DNA from 4 places in the Arthrobacter sp. 754 genome. Region 2 is predicted to be linked to each of the others. Evidence: riboswitches for the same ligand, from Rfam matches in the RefSeq annotation. Region 2 holds a riboswitch; each other region holds the start of a gene.
The links. Region 2 has a riboswitch for S-adenosylmethionine ahead of metX (homoserine O-acetyltransferase MetX). Riboswitches for the same ligand answer to the same signal wherever they lie in the genome.
Positions count from the first base shown of each region.

Region 1 (3,422 bases), on a different contig from region 2:
TCCGGACCGACGCCGATCGCGGAGAACCGCGTACCGGAAAGCTTCTCCAGGGCAAGCACGTAGTTCCGCGCGTTCTCCGGAAGGTCCTCCAGGGTGCGGGCGCCGGTGATGTCCTCTTTCCAGCCCTCGAAATACTCGAAGATGGGCACGGCGTGGTGGAATTCGGTCTGCGTCATGGGCATTTCGTCGTGCCGGACGCCGTCGACGTCGTAGGCAACGCACACCGGGATCTGCTCGATCCCGGTCAGGACGTCCAGCTTGGTGACGAAGTAGTCCGTGAAGCCGTTGACGCGGGAAGCGTGGCGGGCCAGGACGGCGTCGTACCAGCCGCAGCGGCGCGGGCGGCCGGTGTTGACGCCGAACTCACCGCCGGTCTTCTGCAGGTACATGCCCATCTCGTCGAACAGTTCCGTGGGGAACGGTCCGGCACCGACGCGGGTGGTGTAGGCCTTGATGATGCCGATCGAGCGGGAGATGCGGGTAGGGCCGATGCCCGAACCCACTGACGCGCCGCCCGCCGTCGGGTTCGAGGACGTGACAAACGGGTACGTCCCGTGGTCCACGTCCAGGAAGGTGGCCTGGCCGCCCTCCATGAGCACCACCTTGCCCTCGTCCAGCGCCTTGTTCAGGACAAAGGTGCTGTCGATGACCAGCGGGCGCAGGCGCTCGGCGAAGGAGAGGAAGTAGCTGACGATCTCCTCCACCTCGATGTCCCGGCGGTTGTAGACCTTGACCAGGAGTTCGTTCTTCTGGCGCAGCGAGCCTTCCACCTTCTGGCGGAGGATGGATTCGTCAAAGACGTCCTGGACGCGGATGCCCAGGCGGGCCACCTTGTCCATGTAGGCCGGGCCGATGCCGCGGCCGGTGGTGCCGATGGCGCGGCTGCCGAGGAAGCGCTCCGTGACCTTGTCCAGCACCTGGTGGTAAGGCGCCACCAGGTGGGCGTTGGCGGAAACACGCAGTTTGGACGTGTCCGCACCCCTGGCCTCCAGGCCATCGATTTCCTCGAACAGGGCCTCGAGGTTCACCACGCAGCCGTTTCCGATGATGGGAACCGCGTTGGGGCTGAGGATGCCGGCCGGAAGGAGCTTGAGCTCATACTTCTCACCGCCTACGACGACGGTATGCCCGGCATTGTTGCCGCCATTGGGCTTAACGACGTAGTCGACACGGCCACCCAAGAGGTCTGTGGCCTTGCCTTTTCCTTCGTCGCCCCACTGGGCTCCTACGATCACGATTGCTGGCATGGGATCCTCCCCCATTCGTTCGGGCCGCACTCCGGGTGCCCCATCCGCTTATTCGCGGGAGGGTCATCAAAGGCCGGCGCCGTTCATGAGAATGCCCCGAAGGCAACAGCCTGGCGGGAACGGTTAGGACGCCCTGCCACGCAAGAGTTCGGGGCTCTTACCACCCAAGTTTAGCCGACGCCGGGGTTTCTCCACTCGTTCGGCCTGGCGGGGTTCACACACGAAACAATCCGGCCCGGACTTGCCCGGGCCCTGCAGATGCCATTAAGTGAGAGTACCCATCCGGAGCGGCCGAGAGACCTGGATCGTTGACGCCGCAGCAACCGCGTTTGAGCAGGACAAACCTGCCGGCGCAGGTGCTACTGCCAGGACCGATGGAAAGGAAAATTCCCCATGTCGCTTAACACTGACCACATCCAGGTTACCCACGCAGGTTCCCTGCCCCGCACGCCGGAGCTGATCGCCGCCAACGCCGCGAAGGAGACCGAAGGCATTACCCCGGAATTCCTCGAACTGCTCGAGTCCTCGGTGGTGGACGTCGTCCAGCGGCAGAAAGACGTGGGGGTGGACATTCCCAACGACGGCGAATACGGGCACACCATGTCCACTTCAGTCGACTACGGCGCCTGGTGGAACTACTCGTTCGCGCGGCTCGGCGGCCTGGAACCCACAGATGTGGACCGGTGGAAGGACGCCACCGTGCACCGCTCGTCGCCGGGGCACATTGTGCTGACCTCGTTCCCGGACCGCCGCGATCGGCTGGCTTTCAACGACGCCTACACCGATCCATCCTCGGGCATCCTGGCGCACCGCAAGAGCGTTTCCCAGCCGAAGATCACCGGGCCCCTGACCTACACCGGCCAGGACCTGGTGAACTCCGATGTCACCAACCTGAAAAAAGGACTTGCCGCCGCAAGCCTCACCCAGGGTTTTGTGGCCTCCCTGTCCCCCGGCTCCTGTGCCCGCGTGGCCAACGAGTACTACAAGTCCGATGAGGAGCTGCTCTACGCCTGCGCTGACGTGATGCGGGAGGAATACAAGGCCATTATCGACGCCGGCCTGACAGTCCAGCTCGACGATCCTTCCCTCGCGGAAAGCTGGGACCAGATCAACCCGGAACCCACCCTGGAGGACTACCTCAAGTTCATCCAGCTGCGGGTCGAGGCCACCAACTGGGCCCTGCGTGACCTGCCCCAGGAACAGATCCGCCTCCACGTCTGCTGGGGTTCCTGGCACGGCCCGCACACCACGGACATCCCGTTCGGGGACATCGTCGGCTCGGTGCTGCAGGTCAACGCCGGTGCGTACTCCTTTGAGGCCGGCAACGTCCGCCACGAGCACGAATGGCGGGTCTGGGAGGAGACCAAGCTGCCCGAGGGCAAGGTCATCATCCCCGGCGTCGTGTCACATGCCACCAACGTGGTGGAGCACCCGGACCTCGTCGCGGACCGGATTGTCCGTTTCGCCGAGCTGGTGGGCAGGGAGCATGTCATCGCCTCCACCGACTGCGGCCTGGGCGGGCGCGTCCACCCGCAGATTGCGTGGGCCAAGCTGGAGGCGTTGGGCGAGGGCGCCCGCCGCGCCACCAAGCGTCTCTGGTAGTTTTTTCGATCCAGCTGCAGGGTCCGTCCTGTGCCTTCCGTCACGGGAAGGCCCGGGACGGGCCCTGCATTTTGCGGGGCTTGCTAAACTGATAGAGACCGACCAGGAATCGGTCCACAACACATTTCAAACCACCCCGGACTTGGCGTGCCCACCACGCGCCCATTTTCCGGATTGGCAGCAGCACCGATCCCCGCAGGAGACATTGCCCTTCATGACAGCCCTGGCACCCGAATCATTCCGCGAACAGCTCCTGAACCGCCGTTACGATCCAAATGTTGCCGCAGTCAACGAGCTGTGCGATTCACTGCAGAGCGTCAAGCCGCACACCCAGGTCCCCTACGTTGACCCGATGCACGACGTCGACGAGTGCCGCATCATCAGCCTTTTCTCCAACATCGGCGAGGCGGACCCGTCCGGCTTCATCACTGCGGGAGACGACGACGCCACCACCCGCATGCTCGGCATCCAGTGGAAGCTGGGCCTGCGCCCTGAGTGTGTGATGCCGTGGAACGTCCACCCCTGGCACACCGACGGAGAGCCCAACGGCAAGTTCACCCCGGACCAGATTGC
Region 1 covers NZ_JBEPSC010000004.1:196,465-199,886, forward strand. Annotated here, with positions in the region: gene ABIA70_RS13005 (adenylosuccinate synthase) at 1-1,247, opposite strand, end outside; SAM riboswitch class I at 1,523-1,628, shown strand; gene ABIA70_RS13010 (cobalamin-independent methionine synthase II family protein) at 1,641-2,849, shown strand; gene ABIA70_RS13015 (uracil-DNA glycosylase family protein) at 3,064-3,422, shown strand, end outside.
Region 1: linked by a shared signal. The riboswitch ahead of ABIA70_RS13010 (cobalamin-independent methionine synthase II family protein) and the one ahead of metX (homoserine O-acetyltransferase MetX) in region 2 are both predicted to bind S-adenosylmethionine.

Region 2 (3,422 bases):
CGGCTTCGGACCGCGCCCGGACAGCCTGGCCGAAAGGAGCCTTGTCGGACGCGGGGTGGTTCAGGACCTCCACAACTTCAAGATATTTGTGGCCGGCCAGGGGAATAATCATGTTCCGGGTCCCGAAGCGCGGGTGCACTCCGCCCTTCACGGCTTCGACGCCGAGGGCGGACGAAATACGTTCGGTGGTGGCAACGAGGCCATCTTGTTCACAGGCGTAAGAGACGTGATCCATGCGCATGCCCTCATCTTGGCACTTTGTGATGAGGCTCTCAGCTAAGGGTACCCTTACTTGGTTTTGGGCCCTTCCTGGGCCACCATTTCCCCTCCTTCGGCCACGACGGGCAGCAGTGACCATGTTCGTCACAATGCTGTTCCCGGCCCGCAGCCCGTTCCTACACTGAACCGAAGGTGATGAGCGCCAGTACCACGTCAAAGGAGCCGTAAATGTCCCAGGGTTGGTCTTTCGAAACACGCCAGATCCACGCCGGCCAGGAACCTGACACCGCCACCGGTGCGCGGGCGCTGCCCATCTACCAGACGACGTCGTTCGTCTTCCCCAGCGCGGAAAGCGCTGCGAACCGCTTCGCGCTCGCGGAACTGGCACCCATCTATACCCGGATCGGCAACCCCACGCAGGACGCCGTCGAACAGCGGATCGCCAGCCTGGAAGGCGGTCTGGCCGCGCTGCTGCTGAGTTCGGGACAGGCAGCGGAAACCTTCGCCATCCTGAACGTTGCCGAAGCCGGTGACCATATTGTGGCGAGCCCCAGCCTGTACGGCGGCACGTACAACCTGCTGGCGCACACGCTGAAGAAATTCGGCATCTCCGTCACGTTCGTCGACGATCCTGACAACCTGGGCCAGTGGCGGGAAGCCGTCCAGCCGAACACCAAGCTGTTCTTCGGCGAGGTGGTGTCCAATCCCCGCCAGGACGTCCTGGACCTTGAGGGCATCTCCGCGGTGGCGCATGACGCCGGAGTCCCGCTGATCGTGGACAACACCCTGTCCACGCCGTACCTGATCCGGCCCATCGAATGGGGTGCGGACATTGTGGTGCATTCCGCCACCAAGTACCTCGGCGGACACGGCGCCGCGATTGCCGGCGTGATCGTGGATTCGGGCAACTTCGATTTCGGCAAGGACCCGGAGCGGTTCCCCGGGTTCAACACCCCGGACCCCACCTACAACGGCATGGTCTATGCCCGCGACCTGGGCGCAGGCGGTGCCCTCGGCGCCAACCTTTCCTACATCCTGAAGGCCCGCGTCCAGCTGCTCCGGGACCTCGGCTCGGCAGTGTCCCCCTTCAACGCCTTCCTGATCGCCCAGGGCATCGAAACCCTCAGCCTTCGGGTGGAGCGGCACGTCGCCAACGCCACCACTGTGGCGCAGTGGCTCGAGGCAAGGGACGACGTCGAATCCGTCGCCTATGCCGGTCTGCCCTCCAGCCCCTGGTACGGGCGCGGCCGGAAGTACGGGCCCAAGGGAACCGGGGCTGTGGTTTCCTTCACCGTCGCCGGGGGAGCCGAAGCGGGCAAGCGGTTCGTGGACGCCCTGGAGCTCCACTCCCATGTGGCCAACATCGGCGACGTACGCTCTCTGGTCATCCACCCGGCCTCCACCACGCACAGCCAGCTCTCGCCCGAACAGCAGGCCATAGCGGGGGTGGCCCCCGGACTCGTCCGCCTCTCCGTCGGCATCGAGCACATCGATGACATCCTCGCCGACCTCGAAGCCGGCTTCCGTGCGGCCAAAAGCGCGGCGGAAGCAGCCGCGGCGGCAGGTGAGGAGCGGCAGTAGGCATCCGCTGAAGTCACAACCTGTCACAGGCTTAGCGCCAAGCGCCGGCTGTTTCGTACACTCGAAGCAGGTCATGAGTGCCAGCGACAGCCCCGGCTTGCTGGCCGGCAACCCTCCTCCGCGGCGGGGTGCCCCGGGTGAGGACCTGGCCTGCCGGTCAATTGACGGCGGGCAAGCGCGTAGAAAAGGTCCTGCCATGACGATCACGATTTCCCGAACCGCCGCCCCAGGACACGGGGTTGTCCGCTATGCCACCATCGGCGGCCTGCAGCTGGAAGCCGGCGGTTACCTTCCCGACGTCACCCTGGCCTACGAAACCTGGGGCACGTTGAATGCCGACGGATCGAACGCCGTCCTCATCGAGCACGCCCTGACCGGAAGCACCCATGTGACCCGTGGGGACAGCGACGAGGAAGGCTGGTGGGAACAGCTCGCCGGACCCGGCGCGCCGGTGGACACTGACCGGTTCTTTGTGGTCTCCATCAACATCCTCGGCGGATGTTACGGCTCCACCGGACCGTCCTCCGAAGCTCCCGACGGGAAGCCGTGGGGGTCCCGGTTCCCGTTGGTAACACTGCGCGACACCACGGCGGCTGAGGCCCGGCTGGCCGATGCCCTGGGCATCCACAGCTGGTTTGCCGTACTGGGCGGCTCCATGGGCGGGGCGCGCGCCCTGGAATGGGCCGTGACCTACCCTGAGCGTGTGCAGCGCTGCGCCGTCATCTCTGTCGGCGCCGCCAGCACGGCCGAACAGATCGCGTTCGCCCAGGCCCAGACCCTGGCCATCCGCCAGGACGTCAACTTCAATGACGGCGACTATTACGGTGGCCCGCTCCCCGAGGATGGCCTGGCACTGGCGCGGCGCATCGCGCACATCACGTACCGCTCGGCCGCTGAATTCGATGGCCGGTTCGGACGCTCGGCACAGATCGCCGAATCGCCGCTGCAGGCCGAGGCACTGGGGGCGCGCGGCCGTTACCAGGTTGAAAGCTACCTGGACCACCAGGGCAGGAAACTCGTCCGGCGGTTCGACGCCAACAGCTACATCGCCATCACAGACGCTTTGATGAGCCACGATATCTGCCGCGGGCGGGGATCCCTCCACGAGGCGCTCGGGCGCGCCACGGCCAGGTTCTTCGTCGCCGCAGTGGACAGTGACCGGCTCTATTTCCCGTCCCAGTCCCGTGAACTGGCGGATGCCCTGCCTGGCGACGTGGACGTGCACGTGATCGAGGCCCCCATCGGCCATGACGGCTTCCTCACCGAAATCGGCCAGCTCAGCGACCCCCTCCGGCGGCACCTCGCCGGCTGACGAACCGGCCAGGCCCAGGGCGCCTGTGCATTTTTGCAGATAGGGCCTGCATTTTTCGGGGTTGATGTTAAGTCCTGCGCGGAACATACTCTTGGGACCCGGCGATCCGTGGCGCCCGTCATCACGGCCGCCAAAGGCAGGTCCCAGTGGTGTCGATGGCGACGCCGAAGGAGAGTTCAAATGAGCATGGAAAACTCCGCCGGAAGGCGCGTAGTCGAACCCGATGTCAAGGCTTCAGGCCTGAGAAAAGTCGTCACGGCCTCCATGGCCGGCACCGTCGTTGAATGGTACGAATTTTTCCTCTATGCCT
Region 2 covers NZ_JBEPSC010000002.1:701,169-704,590, forward strand. Annotated here, with positions in the region: gene ABIA70_RS08595 (VOC family protein) at 1-241, opposite strand, end outside; gene ABIA70_RS08600 (bifunctional o-acetylhomoserine/o-acetylserine sulfhydrylase) at 448-1,800, shown strand; SAM riboswitch class IV at 1,870-1,984, shown strand; gene metX (homoserine O-acetyltransferase MetX) at 1,997-3,112, shown strand; gene ABIA70_RS08610 (MFS transporter) at 3,293-3,422, shown strand, end outside.

Region 3 (3,422 bases), on a different contig from region 2:
CCGGCCTTCGGGGCCCATGGCGCGGTGGGTGGTGGTGGCCGGATGGGTGATCAGGGACTTGGCATCGCCCAGGTTGTTGGAGATATCGATGATCCGCAGCCCGTCCAGCAGCGCAAAGGCGGCGTCCTTGCCCGAGCGGCCGCCCGTCGTCGCAAGTTCCAGTGTGAGAACGGTGCCACCGGCCTTCATCTGCTTGGCGGCCAGCTCGTACTGCGGGTGCGACTTCAGCAGGGGGTATTTGACCCAGCTGACGGCGGGCTGCTGTTCGAGCCATTCGGCGAGCCGCAGCGCGGACGCGGACGAGTGGTTCACGCGCAGCGCCATGGTTTCCAGGCCTTTGGTCAGCACCCAGGCGTTGAACGCGGACAGCGCGGGTCCCGTGTGGCGCATCAGCTGCTTGACCGGACCGTCGATGAATTCCCTGGTCCCGAGGATGGCACCGCCCAGCACCCGGCCTTGGCCGTCAATGTGCTTGGTGCCGGAGTAGACAATGACATCCGCGCCGAACTGGCCGCAGCGCTGCAGCAGGGGAGTGGCAAAAACGTTGTCGACGACGACGGTGGCCCCGGCCGCGTGCGCCAGCTCGCTGACCGCGGCAATGTCCACGATTTCCTGCATGGGGTTCGATGGCGATTCGAAGAAAACGGCCGTGGTGGGCTCGGACAGGGCTTCGCGCCACTGGTCCAGGTCAGGGCCGTCCACGAACACCGTCTCCACGCCCCAGCGCGGCAGGATTTCGTTCAGGATCACAAAGCACGAGCCGAACAGTGAGCGGGCGGCAACCACCCGGTCCCCGGCTGCCAGCAGCGCACCCAGGGCTGTGAAGACAGCGGACATGCCGGACGCCGTCGCGAAGCACGCCTCGGTTCCCTCCAGCAGGCGGAGCCGTTCCTGGAAGGTGGCAACGGAGGGGTTGCCGTAGCGGGAGTAGACGAAGCGTTCGTCCTCGCCTGTGAAGGCGCGTTCGGCTGCGGCGGCCGACTCGTAGACGAAGCCCGAGTTCAGGAACACCGGCTCGGTGGTCTCCTGGAAGTTGGTGCGGTCCAGCCCGCCGCGGACGGCCTGGGTGTCAGGGCTCCAGCCGGCGGCATCTTTGTTGAAGGTCACTTATTTGCTTCCGAGGTTGGTGGGCAGGCCGCGGTTCTTCCAGCCGTTGACGGTTCGCTCGCCGTAGCGGTCGGGCTCGCCTTCGAAACCCTCCAGGACATTGAAGGAGGTAAAGCCGGCCTGTGTCGCGGCGATGGCGGCAGCGATGGACCGCTGGCCGGAGCGGCAGAGGAAAATGAGCTCGGTGGTTGGGTCCTCCGGGGCCTGCTGGGTCAGGTCGGTGAGGAAATCCGGGTTGGGGATCCCGCCGGGGAACGTCCACTGGATAAACAGGGGGTCGTTGTCAGTGGCCTTGGTGTCCGGGATGCCGATGTGGGCCCATTCGCCTTCGGTGCGGACGTCCACCAGGATGGCGCCCTGCTCCAGCTTGGCCCAGGCTTCCAGCGGGGTGAGGTCTCCGGCGTAGCTCATGCGTGGCCCTCGCCGTCGAAGTCGAGGTCGTCGCCCGATTCAAGGTCTTCAACAGCGGTGGCGACGGCGGCATCCGCGCTCGCGATCGCCGTCGGGAGGATGAGTGCCTGGGCAACAATCACGCTGCTGCCGTTGAATGTGGCGGCCGGGCTGCCGTGCAGGACGTACCCCTCGGCCAAGGCGGTGGAAATCCGTTCACAGAAAGCCTTGTCGTCCGGCCCCGTGATGAGCCGGTAGGACAATCTTTCTTCGGGGGCAGGTGCGTCGGACACGACGGAACTCCTTCTTTCACGCTTGCAGCTCGAATGGGTCGATATGCCGAGTATTCACCTGAGGCACCCCGCCGCGAAAGGGAGGGTTGCCGACCGGCCAGTCAGGGCTTGGCGCCGGTTCTCATTACTCCCCAAAAACGTAACATCCGGCCCGCCCGGCCGCACCGCCGCCGTCGTCATGTTCCGTAACCAAGCCGGACTTTCGTAACCTGCGCGTGCTTCTCCCCCTCACCATCCGGGCGGGACAATCAGGCCATGGCGGACAGCAGGAACCAAAGGGCGGGGGGAACCCGGGTACGGCGGCTGGCCGCGGCCCTGTGCGGAGCTTCGATCCTAATGGGCGTGGCCGGCTGCCGGGATGTTCCGGGTCCGCCGCCTTGCCTGCCGCCGGCCTACAGCGTCACGCCGTCGGAAGCGCGGCCGGGAGACCAGGTCACGGTCAGCGCGCAGGACACCACGTGCGATGCCCGCTACGGCGCGGACGCCAAGGTCCAGGTGACGGTTCGGGACGCTGCCGGAATCAACGTGCTGGAGGGACTTGCTCCGATGACCGACGACGGCGGTTTCACTTTCGTGTTTACCGTTCCGGCGGGAATGGCCGCCGGGAACGCCGGGGTCACCGCCTACCCCTACGCCTTGGACTGGTGTGACGACACCGGGGTCAACAACAGGGCGGCATCAGGACTGGAGAGCCTGGTCCGGGTCTCCTGCGTGGAGCGCCTGGTGCCAATGGTTATCCTGGCCGGCTGAGGCCGGTCCTCCTGGCGGCTGACGCGGAGGCGGGGGCGCAAGGCAACGCCCGGACAGGCCTGCGGGGACCGATAGAGTTTCCGCAGGTGGCGCCGGCCGCCATCACTGCAAAGCCGTCCCGGGGGAGGGTCCACACCAGCATGCCGAAAGCCACCGCACTCAGGCGCGTGCCGCCGTCGGCCGCACCCGGACTCCGCAGCCCGCTGACGTCAGCACTTCTTGCGGCCCTGCTCCTGCTGGCCACCCTCCTGTCCAGCCTTCTGCCGGCCGGCGCTGCCGCAGCCGCCCAACCCGGACCGGCCCCGGAGGCAGGAAAGCCGCTGCTGGGCGCTGTCCTTGAGTGGGGCCAGGACTCGGCCGGGTCCTTTGCCGAACGGCTGGGGGCCACCCCCGCGGTGTTCGGCCACGACATCTCCATCCCGTTCCGCGACGCAGAGGCCGACAATCTCCGGCAGTTTTTGGACCAGGCGTCAGCCGTTGGCTCCCACGCAATGTTCACCGTCAAGCCCACCGTTCCGCTCGAACAGATCGACGCGGCGGCGGCCCGGGCGTTCGCTGCTGAGGTCGCCAACGTTTCGGCCGGCTTCCAGGGCACGATGCTGGTGCGCTTCGCCCCGGACATGAACGGCAGCTGGGTTGACTGGGGCCAGCAGCCGGCGGCATACCGTGCTGCCTTCCGTGCCGTCGCCGCGGAGTTCAAGGAAACGGACGACGCCGGCACGCTCATGGTCTGGGAACCATACGTTGGGCGGGACTACCCCTTTGAACGGAACCGCAACGCCCCTGCCGCAGGGAGCGAGGGCTTCGCCCTGCTGGACACCAACAGCGACGGTGCGTGGGACGGCACAGACAGTGCGTATGCGCCCTACTATCCCGGAGACA
Region 3 covers NZ_JBEPSC010000008.1:75,664-79,085, forward strand. Annotated here, with positions in the region: gene ABIA70_RS20060 (O-succinylhomoserine sulfhydrylase) at 1-1,107, opposite strand, end outside; gene ABIA70_RS20065 (rhodanese-like domain-containing protein) at 1,108-1,518, opposite strand; gene ABIA70_RS20070 (DUF1737 domain-containing protein) at 1,515-1,790, opposite strand; SAM riboswitch class IV at 1,804-1,919, opposite strand; gene ABIA70_RS20075 (hypothetical protein) at 2,046-2,540, shown strand; gene opgC (OpgC domain-containing protein) at 2,681-3,422, shown strand, end outside.
Region 3: linked by a shared signal. The riboswitch ahead of ABIA70_RS20070 (DUF1737 domain-containing protein) and the one ahead of metX (homoserine O-acetyltransferase MetX) in region 2 are both predicted to bind S-adenosylmethionine.

Region 4 (3,422 bases), on a different contig from region 2:
GGACGTGTCGAGCTGGTTCCAGATCAGCCCCAGCGTTCCACCGGGCCGAAGGATCCGTGCCAGTTCCGTGCTAGCGGGCAGCGGATCGCACCAGTGCCACGCCTGCGCAACGCTGACGACGTCGAACGCAGAGTCCGGGAGCCCTGTCGCCTCTGCTGTCCCTTGGATTATGGACACCTCAGGGTATTGGGCGCGCAGCTGTTCAAGCATGTCCCCGGAGGGGTCCACCGCTGAGACCGTGAGGCCGCGTTCCAGCAGGAGGGCGGTGAACTTGCCCGTGCCGGCGCCGACGTCCACGGCGTCCCTGGCCCCGGCCGGGATCAGCCAGTCCGCTGATTCGCCGGGGTAGCCGGGGCGTACCCGCTGGTAGTGTTCCCCGCCAGCCTCGAAGCTCTGGCCGAGCTCCCGGCGGCGGCTGTGGTCAAGCCTGGGGCCACCCCGTGCCACGTGCGGCCTCCTTCAACTGATGCCCATGGGTATCCTTCGAATTTACCGCATGGGACCGCAGCCGCCTGATCGTGGCCTGCTGATCAGGAAAGCTCAGTCATCAAGGCACGGTGCCGCACCGGCGGTGCCGGGTGTGTTCGGCGCCCACTCCGGGTACGTGCGGGTGTCGTTGGCCGGAACCCAGCGACCTGAATCCACCACGTAATCCCAACCGAGGCCCGTGCTTCGGAGCTGCTCAATGCCGGCCAGCAGTCGCTGTGCGTCCTCAAGCCGGGACCCCACTCCAAAGCTCGCCCGCAGCGATCCCGAGGGAAGTCCGAGGCGCTTCAGCAGCGGGTGCGCGCAGAAGCGGCCATCCCGGAGGCCGACGCCGTGCTCGGCCGAAAGATAGGCAGCCACCAGTCCCGCATCGTAGCCGGCAACTGAGAAGTTCACGACGCCGATGGTGCCGGTTTCGGCGTCCGTGTCTGAGAAGATCTGGTGGACAGTGACGCCGTCGATTTTCTGCAGTCCTTCCACCAGGAAAGCCCTGATGGCTGATTCGTGGGCGTGCCAGCGTTCCTGATCCAGTGATGCGAGCACCTGGGTAGCGCGGGCCAGCGTGGCCGCACCCAGGACGTTGGGGGAGCCGCCCTCGTGCCGGGCGGGGCCCGTGGCCCAGCTGACGCCGTCGAGCCGTGCCTCACGGACGGCGCCGCCGCCGGCGAGGTGGGGCTTGCCGGCGTCGAGCCAGTCCGTCCGGCCCACCAGCACACCGGCGCCGAACGGGGCATAGAGCTTGTGGCCGGAGAAGACCACGTAGTCGATACTGTCAGCGGTGATGTTGATCCGGCGGTGCGGAGCGAGCTGGGCGGCGTCCACCACAATCCGGGCCCCGAACTCGTGGGCCAAGGTGGCCAGGGTTCTGATGGGGAGAATTTCGCCGGTGACATTGGATGCGCCCGTGACGGCGAGGAGGCTGACGCTTCCCTGCTCAAATTCGGCACGGAGCGCCGCGATGGTCCCCGCGATCGTGTCGGCGGCGACGACGCTGCGGTGCGGGACACCCTGCCACGGCAGGAGGTTGGCGTGGTGTTCGATGTCGAGGTAAAGCACATCGCCGGTTGGCCGTCCATCCGTCAGCGGAAGGCAGCCGGCCAGCAGGTTCAGCGAGTCCGTGGTGTTCCGGGTGAAGATCACGGAGTCGTCCGGGCGGCCGCCCACAAAGCTACGCACGACGTTCCGGGAGTTCTCGTAGACCGAGGTGCTGATCTGCGAGGCATAGCCGGCGCCGCGGTGGACGCTGGCGTAGAACGGCAGGATCTCGTTCAGGTAGGCGGACACCACGGAGAGGGCCGGTGCCGATGCGCCGTAATCCAGGTTGGCGTAACGGATGTGGCCGCCCTGGATCAGCGGCGCCTGGATTTCAGCGCCGGTGACGGCGGACAGGGGGCGCCCGGCGATGGCGAACGGATCGCCGAAAGCGGAGTTGGGTGTGCGAACAGGGGAAACGGCATGGGGGGAGACAGTGGCAGTTGTCACGGAGACCTCACTTTGAAAGGACGCCCGGTGGCCGGGAATCCGCGCTTGCCGGGTCCGTTCCGGACCGGCCTGGTCGTCACCCGGGGCACCCCACCGCGAATGGAGGGTTGCCGGCCAGCAAACCGGGGTTTAGCGCTGGCACTCGTGACCTGTTAAGAGCGTAGGACATCTCCTCGGCCGGGAAAAAGCCCGGACGAATGTTAAGGGCTTTGTTACGCGCATTTGGGTGGTCCCTGCTTTGTCCGAAGATACGACGGCGGACGCCCCCTTGAGGAGGCGCCCGCCGTCGAATGTTCGGAAAAAGGCTCCTGAACCGGACTAGAGGAGATCGTCCAGATCCGGATTCAACCGCTTGAGGACCTCGGAGTGCAGGATGGAGTTCGTGGCCAGGGCGTTGCCGCCGAACGGCCCGTCCACGCCTTCGAGCGAGGTGAAGCGGCCGCCGGCTTCCACCACAATGGGGACCAGCGCAGCCATGTCGTACAGGTTCAGCTCAGGCTCGCAGGCGATGTCCACGGAACCTTCGGCCACCATGCAGTAGGACCAGAAATCGCCGAACGCGCGCGTGCGCCAGACGTCCTCGGTCAGGCCCAGGAAGTCATCGAGGTTGCCGCGCTGCTTCCAGCCGCCCAGGCTCGAATAGGAGAGTGAGGCATCTGACAGCTTGGAGACGTCCGAGACACGGAGCCGGGTGGCGGCCGCGAGCGACCGGCCCATGTAGGCACCGGCGCCTTTGGCCGCCCACCAGCGCTTCCCCAAGGCGGGTGCACTGACCACTCCCACCACCGGTTCGCCTTCGTCTACGAGGGCGATCAGCGTTGCCCAGACCGGAACGCCCCGGACAAAGTTCTTGGTGCCGTCAATCGGATCAATGATCCAGCGTCGGGACCCGTGACCGGAGCTGCCGAATTCCTCCCCGAGCACGGCGTCGCGGGGACGCGAGCGGGAGAGCTGGCCGCGGATGGCTTCCTCGGCGGCTTTGTCCGCGTCGGTGACCGGCGTCAGATCAGGCTTGGTCTCGATGTGCAGGTCCTGTGCCTTGAAGCGGCTCATGGTCTGGTCATCCACGGAATCGGCCAGCACATGGGCCAGGCGCAGGTCATCGTTGTAGCTCGAAGCGGGTTGGATCATGGTTACAAACTACCGTCTTCCGGCTGCTGAGCCGGGGAGGTGGGCGTCCAGCAGCTAGCTGATGCTGCCCAGTTCCTTGGTTTCCTGGCCTTCCAGCCGCGGATCTGCGCCCAGCAGCCGCCTCAGCGATGCGAGCCGGGCCGGTCCGGTTGGGCCCGCGTTGCCGGCGGCCACCCACGCGTCCACTCCGCAGTTGACGGCGGCGGCGTTGTGCTTGCAGCCGCGTTCGCAGGCATCAGTGCCCGGCTCCAGGTCCGGGAAAGACCGCAGGATCCGGTCCGGGTCCACGTGGGCCAGGCCAAACGAGCGGATGCCAGGGGTGT
Region 4 covers NZ_JBEPSC010000001.1:427,655-431,076, reverse strand. Annotated here, with positions in the region: gene ABIA70_RS02070 (class I SAM-dependent methyltransferase) at 1-447, opposite strand, end outside; gene ABIA70_RS02065 (aminotransferase class V-fold PLP-dependent enzyme) at 541-1,968, opposite strand; SAM riboswitch class IV at 2,005-2,118, opposite strand; gene hisN (histidinol-phosphatase) at 2,287-3,099, opposite strand; gene rsgA (ribosome small subunit-dependent GTPase A) at 3,154-3,422, opposite strand, start outside.
Region 4: linked by a shared signal. The riboswitch ahead of ABIA70_RS02065 (aminotransferase class V-fold PLP-dependent enzyme) and the one ahead of metX (homoserine O-acetyltransferase MetX) in region 2 are both predicted to bind S-adenosylmethionine.